3 regions of the Paenibacillus sp. 37 genome follow, and region 2 is predicted to be linked to each of the others. Evidence: riboswitches for the same ligand, from Rfam matches in the RefSeq annotation. Region 2 holds a riboswitch; each other region holds the start of a gene.
What was found. Region 2 has a riboswitch for S-adenosylmethionine ahead of mmuP (S-methylmethionine permease). Riboswitches for the same ligand answer to the same signal wherever they lie in the genome.
Positions count from the first base shown of each region.

Region 1 (3,169 bases), 3.0 Mb from region 2:
AGGTTCCACCATACAGATCCAGCGATACAATCAGATGATCCCCTTGACCAAACATGGCAAAAATCGTTTGCAGCGCGGCCATTCCCGAGCTACAGGCAAACCCTGCATCACCGGACTCCAGCGCTGCAGCGGCTTCTTCCAATACTTTACGGGTTGGATTAGTCGTACGAATATAATCAAACCCCGTGCTTTGTCCAAGCTTCGGGTGGCGAAACGCAGTGGATTGATAGATCGGAAAGTTAATGGCGCCTGTTACCGGTTCATTGATGGACCCAATTTGTGCTAAGCGGCTTTCGATTTTCAACTTGTTGTTGTCTTCCATTGCTGCATCCTCCTGTAATCTCGATTAGATTTGCGGACCAATATCATAAGGTGTTTCTTGATACACATAGTAATTGAGCCAGTTAGAGAATAATAAGTTGGCATGAGCGCGCCAAGTAGCCGGTGGCACACGGGAAGGGTCGTCATTCGGATAATAATGTCTAGGCAATGCGATATCCAACCCTTTGGCTGCATCCCGGTCATACTCCCACTTTAATGAGAACGGGTCATACTCGGCATGTCCTGTGGCAAAAATCTGTTTGCCGTCTTTGGTAGCAACCAGGAAGATCCCCGCTTCCTCGGATTCAGCCAAAATCTCTAAATTCTCATTCTTTTCAATATCTTCGCGTCTCACTTCCGTATGACGGGAATGTGGAACGTTGAATACTTCATCGAATCCACGCAACAACGGAACATGTGGTTTATTAATGGTATGTGGGAAAACGCCAAAACACTTTTCATCAAGTGCAACCTTGGGTACGTCAAAATGATGGTATAAACCTGCCTGGGAAGCCCAACATATGTGGAGGGTTGAAGTCACATTGGTTTTGGTCCATTCGAAGATCTCCTGGATTTCATTCCAATAGTTCACGTCTTCGAAATCCATCTGTTCCACCGGGGCACCCGTAATAATCATTCCATCGAAACGGCGGTGCTCAATCTCATCGAAGGTTTTATAGAACAGATCCAAATACTCCTGAGACGTATTCTTCGACGTATGGGATTTGGGATGTACGAGAACGACATCCACCTGAATAGGCGTGTTTCCCACCAGACGAAGCAATTGTGTTTCGGTCGTTTCCTTTGTGGGCATCAGGTTTAATATAGCGATACGGAGTGGACGAATATCCTGCTGATATGCAGAAGTTTCATCCATGACGAAGATATTCTCTCCTTCAAGTACTTCTTTTGCTGGTAGAGTATCAGGTATTTTGATTGGCATAGTAAATCTAACTCCTCCTTGTGCATAGATAGATGCAGCCACCCCTGGCTTGATGTCTTCACATCAATACAGTTATAGACTGCCTTGAGCTTGTAAAAACATTGAATTGTTCTTTCATCCAACGTTACAAACAACCTCAAGTTCCTTAGCGAAAATCACTGCTGAGAAGTCGGGGCATATGACAAAGACCTTCCTCGGATTTCGAGAAAGGTCATATGTAAAATAGATATGCGCCTCTCTCATCTCTCAGTTACAACAGTGCCACTTGACACTTAGTCGCTGCAAGAATTAGCACCGTGCGGTATACCGCCGGTTGCCGGGTTTCATCGGGCCAGTCCCTCCACCTACTCTTGATAAGATTTCGCTGTATTAGATTGTAATTTAATATGGTTCACCGTCTACTTTATTACATTAATGCCCTCACGTCAAGATGCAGTTCGATGTCTGCTTCCCAGATCGGAACCGTTCATCATCCGTTGTCATACACTGCCTCAGGGCGCGAAATAGACACATTTTTGCGCTTGAAAGCACCTTGTACCAGCGGTATACTAAACAAGGTGTTATAAACCCTTATGTGAGAGGTGACATATTAAATGGATGGCGACCCGAGGCCTGACTGGCAGCCGAATTCCGACAAACTGCATAGAGAATTGACATCAGCATGCCGGCAGCGGGACGTGACTTCCGTTTGATTTTATAGTGAACGCAGCCCTGATCTCCAGGCTCCGCTGCCGACCGGCTGATTTGTTCTTTTTGCGCCCATAATGATAATATCCGCCAAGTTGGCGGGTGCAGAAGGAGTAGATTAACGATGAAAATCCGGTTGGTAAACAACGGTGTATTTATTCCGGTGGACGACATTCAGCAGGCGCTGACTCCACCAGCGGAAGGATTTTACTGGATTGATGCAGACGTAGACGATTTGGCGGTACTTCAGCCGCTGTTCTTGATGCATGATCTGGCTGTGGAAGACTGTCTTAGTGACGAAGAACAACGTCCGAAGATTGAAATTTATGAGAACCATTATTTTATTGTGATTAATAGCATCCGTTTCGATGATGAAGAGATATTTCTACGTGCGGTGAACTTATTCCTCGGCAGACATTTCATTATTAGTGTTACCAAGCAAAAGGTCAGCGAATTGCGCACACTGAAACCCATCCTGTGGGAACAGGAAATCAGCACACCGGATCGTCTGCTGTATTTGCTGGTTGACTTGATTGTTGATAATTATTTCACCGTAGGTGACCGAATTGAAGCACGGATCGAGAAGCTTGAGGAAGACATTCTGATGCACACCAAAAAGTCACATCTGAATGAAATCATCGGGCTGCGCAGTGAGATTCTGTGGCTGAAAAAAGTCCTTGGACCTCAGAAAGAGGTCATCAACACCCTGAACAAAAAAGATCTGCGTCTCATCGATGATCAACTGCAAAAGTATTTCAGTGACATCTATGAGAATGCTGTAAAAATATCTGAAACCTTTGAGACTTATCGCGACCTGATGGGCAACTTGCGAGAAGCCTACCAATCCAGTATTGCGAACCGGGCGAATGAGATCATGCGTGTATTTACCGCCATTACCACGGTCTTCATGCCGCTGACGGTCATTACCGGTATATACGGCATGAACTTTACGAATATGCCAGAGCTTAACTGGAAATACAGCTATTTTGTTGTAATTGGCCTGATGGTTACACTGGGCCTGAGCATGTTCTTCATTTTCCGCAAGAAAGACTGGGTATGAACTCGTATGAAATGAAAAAAGACGAAGCGCTCCTCCGGGAGAAACGCCTCGTCTTTTTTCATTTCTGATCATTAACCAACATTCTTCTCTGTCTCTGCGTGCCGACGGAAGCGAATTCGAATCATGCGCAGTCTTTCATAGACCTGCTCCAGACTTCC
Region 1 covers NZ_CP043761.1:1,986,081-1,989,249, reverse strand. Annotated here, with positions in the region: gene F0220_RS09070 (PLP-dependent transferase) at 1-322, opposite strand, end outside; gene metA (homoserine O-acetyltransferase MetA) at 347-1,264, opposite strand; SAM riboswitch class I at 1,501-1,624, opposite strand; gene corA (magnesium/cobalt transporter CorA) at 2,076-3,011, shown strand; gene F0220_RS09055 (HRDC domain-containing protein) at 3,083-3,169, opposite strand, start outside.
Region 1: another riboswitch for S-adenosylmethionine. It lies ahead of metA (homoserine O-acetyltransferase MetA); the one in region 2 lies ahead of mmuP (S-methylmethionine permease).

Region 2 (3,169 bases):
GACACTGATACTCATCCATACCGCAACGACAGCCAGACCTGAAATGGAAACCAGTGTAATATACACGGTACCTGGCGCAATGATGCTGGACAGCAAGGCCAACGCACCACCCACCATACTAATCAGAAGTGCATTCAGCGGTACCCCGCTTTTGGTCAATTTGGCAAACCACGGAGAGATCGTTTTTTTGTCAGCCAGAGACCAGAGCATCCGTGAAGATGCATATAGGCCCGAATTGGCAGCAGAGAGAATCGCCGTCAGAATAACAAAGTTCATAATGTCTGCTGCATAGGGTACACCCACCCGCTCCATTACCGCTACAAACGGACTTTCCAGTACACTGGCATCCGACATGGGCAACAAGGCCGACAAGATAATAATCGTTCCGATGAAGAAAATAACCAAACGCCACAGCGTTGTATGAATAGCTTTCGGTATCGTCTTTTCCGGGTTCTCCGTCTCACCCGCGGCAATGCCGATTAACTCGGTGCCTGAGAAGGCAAAGTTTACAGCAAGCATGGTCATCAATATGGCTGTAGCCCCATGAGGGAACCACCCGGATGCGGTAATATTCGATAGAAATGGAGCCGGTTCAGAATCCGCCATGGGAATGAACCCAAACATGGCTGCGCCACCGATAATAATGAAGATTACGATAGTCACTACTTTTACAGATGAGAACCAGAACTCGGATTCCGCAAATAATTTCACCGTTAATGCATTAAACAGAAAGATCATCAGTGCAAAGAGCGCACTCCATATCCATACGTTCACCGATGGGAACCAGCGCTGCATCAGCAATCCAGCGGCTGTGAATTCGGAGCCAAGCGCAACAGTCCAGGTTAACCAGTATAACCAAGCCACCGTGTAGCCTGTTGCCGGTCCGATATATTTGGCTGCATAACTATGAAATGCTCCCGTCTCTGGCATATGAACAGACAGTTCACCAAGGCAGAGCATCACCAGATATACAACGATGGCTCCGATTAGATAGGACAGAATGGTTCCCAGTGGTCCCGCCTGCTGAATGGTGTAACCTGAGCTGAGGAATAATCCCGTTCCAATGACTCCTCCGAGAGAGAGCATGACCACATGCCGTGCTTGCATTTTCCGCTGAAAATGCCCTTTGTCGTTGTTGTTTTCCATACCAGCTGCTCCCCTACTTCTTCATCCAGAAAAAACAAAAAAGACCCACTCTGCCTAAAGAGTGCGCCGTTACTGACAAATAAAAACAAACGCTCCTATCTATCAGGCTTTCACCCGCTGGAATTAGCACAGTATCCTTCAGATCTGTTGCTGAGGTTTCTAAGGGCCAGTCCCTCCACCTCTCTGGATAAGAAAATGATTTTTTACTAATATAGCGATCTATCATGAATGTGTCAACATTTAAATAATAAATGGCACACCTCGCTATTCCGTGGAAGACCCCGGATTGGTGATGGTGGTCTTTACCTCATACGTGATCGGCACGGTGCTAAAAATTTTATCCCAATCGTCTTTGACTTTTTTCCATGTTTTAGGTTCTTTAATACGCAAGCTATCCCGAAAATCCGCAACATCTACTTTATAGGTATGCTGCAGTTTGTATAACACCTGTCGAATCTGTTGTTCAGCCAGTTCAGCAAATTCTTTTTCCAATTCTCTGAGATAAGCACCTTTTTCCTCTTCCTCTGGAGCACGCCAATCCTCCATCAACCAGCCTTCGGATTCAGTCTTCACATGGAATGAAATATCATCGCCAACCACTTTTGGAATTATTTTTGTTTTTTTCTTCTTCATTTCATATACAACAGTGAATCCCGCTTTATTGTATGTCTTCAAGATGCCTCCTTTTTCTTTAGGTCTGATCCACGACAGCCCTTCTAGATCCGTTTGGCTGAGTTCCCCGATGAATTTGGTCGTTTTCCCATCAAAGATACTGGCACCGGAGAACTTGTCCTCTCCATTGAAGTTCAGTACATTCTGGAGCAAAAAGCTGGAACCGGATTGCATTTGTGCATCTAGTTTGGAGAGTAAAACGGGGTCCAGGATTTTATTGGACAAGTACGAATTACCGGTAATACCTGTAAGATAAAATGCTGGAATCCGGGAAGGATCATCTGAAGTCAGTACATCAGCAGCGCGATGATGGCTAATCAGCACCAGACAGTTAGGACGAATATCGTTATCCCGAAGTACAAAATCCAGCAGCTGGTCCAGACCATACTTTTTGGCGATATCCTTGGACACAACGATAACCTTCAGATGATGCCCGATGAGCGGATGATCTCGCCTTAGTGCAAACTGACGAAAGATTTGCAGCAAGGAATCTCCGGTAAGCTGTTCATTGGAGTAGGACGTTTTACCAGAAGCAGGTGACCCGGATTGTTGGCTCTTCTGACTGCTGGAGTTACCGGGAGCAATCTGTACCGTGGCTGTCACATTGTTCTGCTTGGAATACGTTCCTCCCTGATTAGCGATGTTTTTCTCAAATTCCGTCTCTTTGCCAATATCGATCCCAAGACCAACGTATACACTTAGATCCTCTATCTCCCGACTGCTCCAACATCCGGATATCGTTAAGAGTATGCATAATACAGTGGCTAAGCGTAACAACATACGGAATGTAATCATGCATGCTTGCCTCCTTTTTTACGAATCAGACTTAACAACAGTAGTACCAGAGGTAAAATGGCAAACAACCATACGGACACGTTACCCAGCATATCTCCTAGTTCGAAGGTATCATCCACGGTCTTGGGCATCATTGCTATCAGATAGATGAACGGAAGCAGACCGTACATAATACCTTTGATTTTTTTGGAACGGAACAAATCACGAATACCCACCGACGCGCAGTAATGTGTGATCGCTGTAGTCGAGAAAATTTGCATAATCCAGATGACCAGCAATAATGATTCGAATCTTTCGAATATTAAACCTTGTATCTCAAAGCTTCTTACCAAATCCAGCGTTGGCCAGGTTCGCGTTTTGATCCCATCAAGGGATAAACTGCCTATGACCATGACAACCGTGATCAAGTAGATAATGGTGGATATGAATATCCCCCAGCTCATCGCTTTATTGCTTTTCTTCGGATTTTTCATATAGGCAGTCATGACTAACATCACCTCATAGCCCGTATAAGACAATAGTGATGGTTTTAGCCCTTTGAAAACGGGCATAACCC
Region 2 covers NZ_CP043761.1:6,107,037-6,110,205, forward strand. Annotated here, with positions in the region: gene mmuP (S-methylmethionine permease) at 1-1,146, opposite strand, end outside; SAM riboswitch class I at 1,239-1,340, opposite strand; gene F0220_RS26280 (Ger(x)C family spore germination protein) at 1,411-2,613, opposite strand; gene F0220_RS26285 (GerAB/ArcD/ProY family transporter) at 2,610-3,169, opposite strand, start outside.

Region 3 (3,169 bases), 270 kb from region 2:
CTGTCCGGTCGATGCGCCCATCGCCTGCGCAGCCTCAATGACACCCCGATCAACTTCTCGCAACGTCGTCTCCACCAATCGAGCAAAGTAAGGAGCTGCTGAAATAACTAAAGGTGGTATAACACCTAACACTCCTGTAGCTGTACCGACGAGTATACGAGTGAATGGAATAAGAGCAACAATCAATATGATAAATGGAACTGAGCGCAAAATATTCACAATCAAGGACAATATAATGTACACCGTCCGTGATTTGATCGAAGCAGATCGGGCTGTCATGAACAGCAGAACTCCGAGCGGTAAACCAAAGATTACGGTGAACAAGCCTGATACACCCAAAATTTGCAGCGTCTCAATAGAGGCTTTACCAACCTCTTCCCAACGTACGGTTGAAAAATCCATCTAACGAAGCACCTCCACATCAAGTCCCTCTGCGGTTAATTCTGATATCGTCCGATCAATCGCAATGGAATCACCCTCGAACCGAACGGTCAGCTGTCCATAAGGCACCTGTTTAATCGTAGAGATTGTACCCTGCAGGATGGCAAAATCCACGCCTGTCTTACGTACCGTTCTCGACAAAATCGCTTCATACGTTTTGTTACCCAGAAAGGATATCTTCACAAGTTTGGAAGCAGCACCTGCCTGCAATTCAATGCCTGCATTCGCCAGAGCGGTCTCTTCCAGAGCGAGTCCAGCTTCATGGTCACGCATCATGAAGTCCCGCGTAATCGCATGCTGCGGCTTCAGGAACACTTCGGTTACAGGTCCCTGTTCCACAATGCCACCTTGATGAATGACAGCTACCTTGTCACAGATGTTCTGAATGACATGCATCTCATGTGTGATCAGCACAATCGTAAGGTTGTACTTTTCATTAATGTCGAGCAATAACTTCAGGATTGAATTTGTCGTCTGCGGATCAAGTGCCGAAGTAGCCTCATCACAGAGAAGTACATTCGGATCACTTGCAAGTGCTCTCGCAATCCCTACACGTTGTTTCTGTCCACCCGATAATTGAGCTGGATATTTTTTGCTATGGTTCTCCAGGCCAACGAGATTGAGCATTTCCTTCACTTTGCGATCAATGGCATCCTTTGGTGTATTCACAAGCTTTAGCGGAAAAGCCACATTATCATATACCGTTGCCGAAGATAACAGATTAAAGTGTTGAAAAATCATCCCGATCTTGCGTCTCTGTTGCTGCAGTTCGGTTTTGCTCAGTTCAGTCAGGTTGATCCCATCAACCCATACTTCACCCTCCGTAGGCCGTTCTAGCAAATTAATGCAGCGAATCAATGTACTTTTGCCCGCTCCAGAATGCCCAATCACGCCGTAGATTTCGCCCTTTTGGATGTTCAAATTCAGCTCGGATAACGCTGTTGTAGATTTTGCCCCTTTGCCGTACGTTTTCGTTAAACCTTTTAATTCAATCAATCGCACTTGCCCCTTTCCAACCACCTACATGTATCTTTACCCGATCTAAAGGAAAACTCCCCTTAAAGTACAAAAAAAGAGCCCTTTGCAGAAACAAAGAGGGCTCTTCACGTGAAAGAATATACCTTCTCATCTGCCAAAATCGTGCCTTGCACCATTTTGTAGGAATTAGCACCTAACATCTATAACGAATGATACATGTATCATGTCATTACAAATCGGTTGCCGGGCTTCATCGGGCCTGTCCCTCCGCCGCTCTCGATAAGAAATATGTTATTGTAGGATTTTATAAGTTCATGTAGTTTATGCTTTATAATGTGAATGTAACTTTTGAGAAATATCATTTCATTCTTCGTCATTGTAACACTCTAATTGAAACTCAGTATATTCCAAGTATTCCGATTTGTCAAAGGGAATTATTTCTTTTCCATATTTTGTTAATATAACGATAAGAGGCTGTTAACGTTTCACAGACCATATCGACGCCCTGACGCATTTCCTGCACATGCTGATTCAAATCCTCCAATTTCACTTTACCTTGCAAGGTCTGGTGTAACTGCCACAGGTCATCATGCATTTCTGAGTTCATGTAGTGAATTTCCATATTACGTCGTTTGCGCAGCTTGCTCATCGGCTCACGATAAGAGTCCTTGATCTGTATTAATTGCAACGCAAGATCATGGTGCTCCCTCGCATAATCGAACTGCCTTAACACTGTAAAATAAGAAAAATGCGCTTTGGTATTTGAAGTATTCAACTGGAATATTTCATTTAGTACCGTACCCACTTTATCCAGGATGGCAAAGCAGCGGATAAAGCCATCTTTGTAGAAATACACATACCGTGCATACTCTGCTTTTTCAGTCGCCGTCATATCATCCGTTGAGCCTGCAACGACCTTATTGCGAAAATGAGCAGCAGCGAAACAGCTTTGCTCTAGTTCATCCAGTGAGGAGATAAGTCCCTGAGTCCACACATACAGTTTCCGATAGTCATGCGTGGGATCATGGTCCACATGCATTTGTCGTTGAAATAACTCAAGCGTATGCGCCATTGCGTCCATCGCTGCCTTCAATTTACCTTCGTTTATACGTGGCTTTTCCCCCAACAACGTTCGCAGCATATCTAACCTCCTCTTTTCCAAATCAACAAGAATTCATCACCGTAAACGTAACACATCATCCATTCCGTGTAATTGCTGCTTGCCATAGGTTGCCCTGATCCCCCTGACATCAAACAAAGTCCACCTGTCCAATGATGTACATCACTGGATGGTGGACTTTCATATTTAGCCCAAGTACCTTTGGAAAAAAGAATGGATCTATATCTTAGAAACGATTAGCCGGGCGATGCAGCTTGTACACCAGGAAACTCATATACGTTAAAACTCCGAATAATATGGCGATATCCAGCATATGAGCGAGAGCTACAAACATGTATACTTCCGGACGGTTCATTGTCACCATCATGAAAATACCAATGACTACTTGCATCAGGATGAGAACAACGGATACCACGCCAAGGGTCCGCATTTCCTTGTTGTCCGGATGATTACGGTAAGCGAAGTGACCCAGAATTGCGATAACAATCACGAGCGACGCTGCTGCTGCACGGTGAGCAAAAGCAACCGCTACCCCACCCGAAAGCTCAGGAATAATCTGCCCGTTACAGAGCGGAAATCCGGAACATCCGCCAGCAGAATCCGTGTGACTCACAAATGCACCCGTGTATA
Region 3 covers NZ_CP043761.1:5,837,551-5,840,719, forward strand. Annotated here, with positions in the region: gene F0220_RS24985 (methionine ABC transporter permease) at 1-402, opposite strand, end outside; gene F0220_RS24990 (methionine ABC transporter ATP-binding protein) at 403-1,437, opposite strand; SAM riboswitch class I at 1,564-1,705, opposite strand; gene F0220_RS24995 (Cthe_2314 family HEPN domain-containing protein) at 1,844-2,560, opposite strand; gene F0220_RS25000 (COX15/CtaA family protein) at 2,766-3,169, opposite strand, start outside.
Region 3: another riboswitch for S-adenosylmethionine. It lies ahead of F0220_RS24990 (methionine ABC transporter ATP-binding protein); the one in region 2 lies ahead of mmuP (S-methylmethionine permease).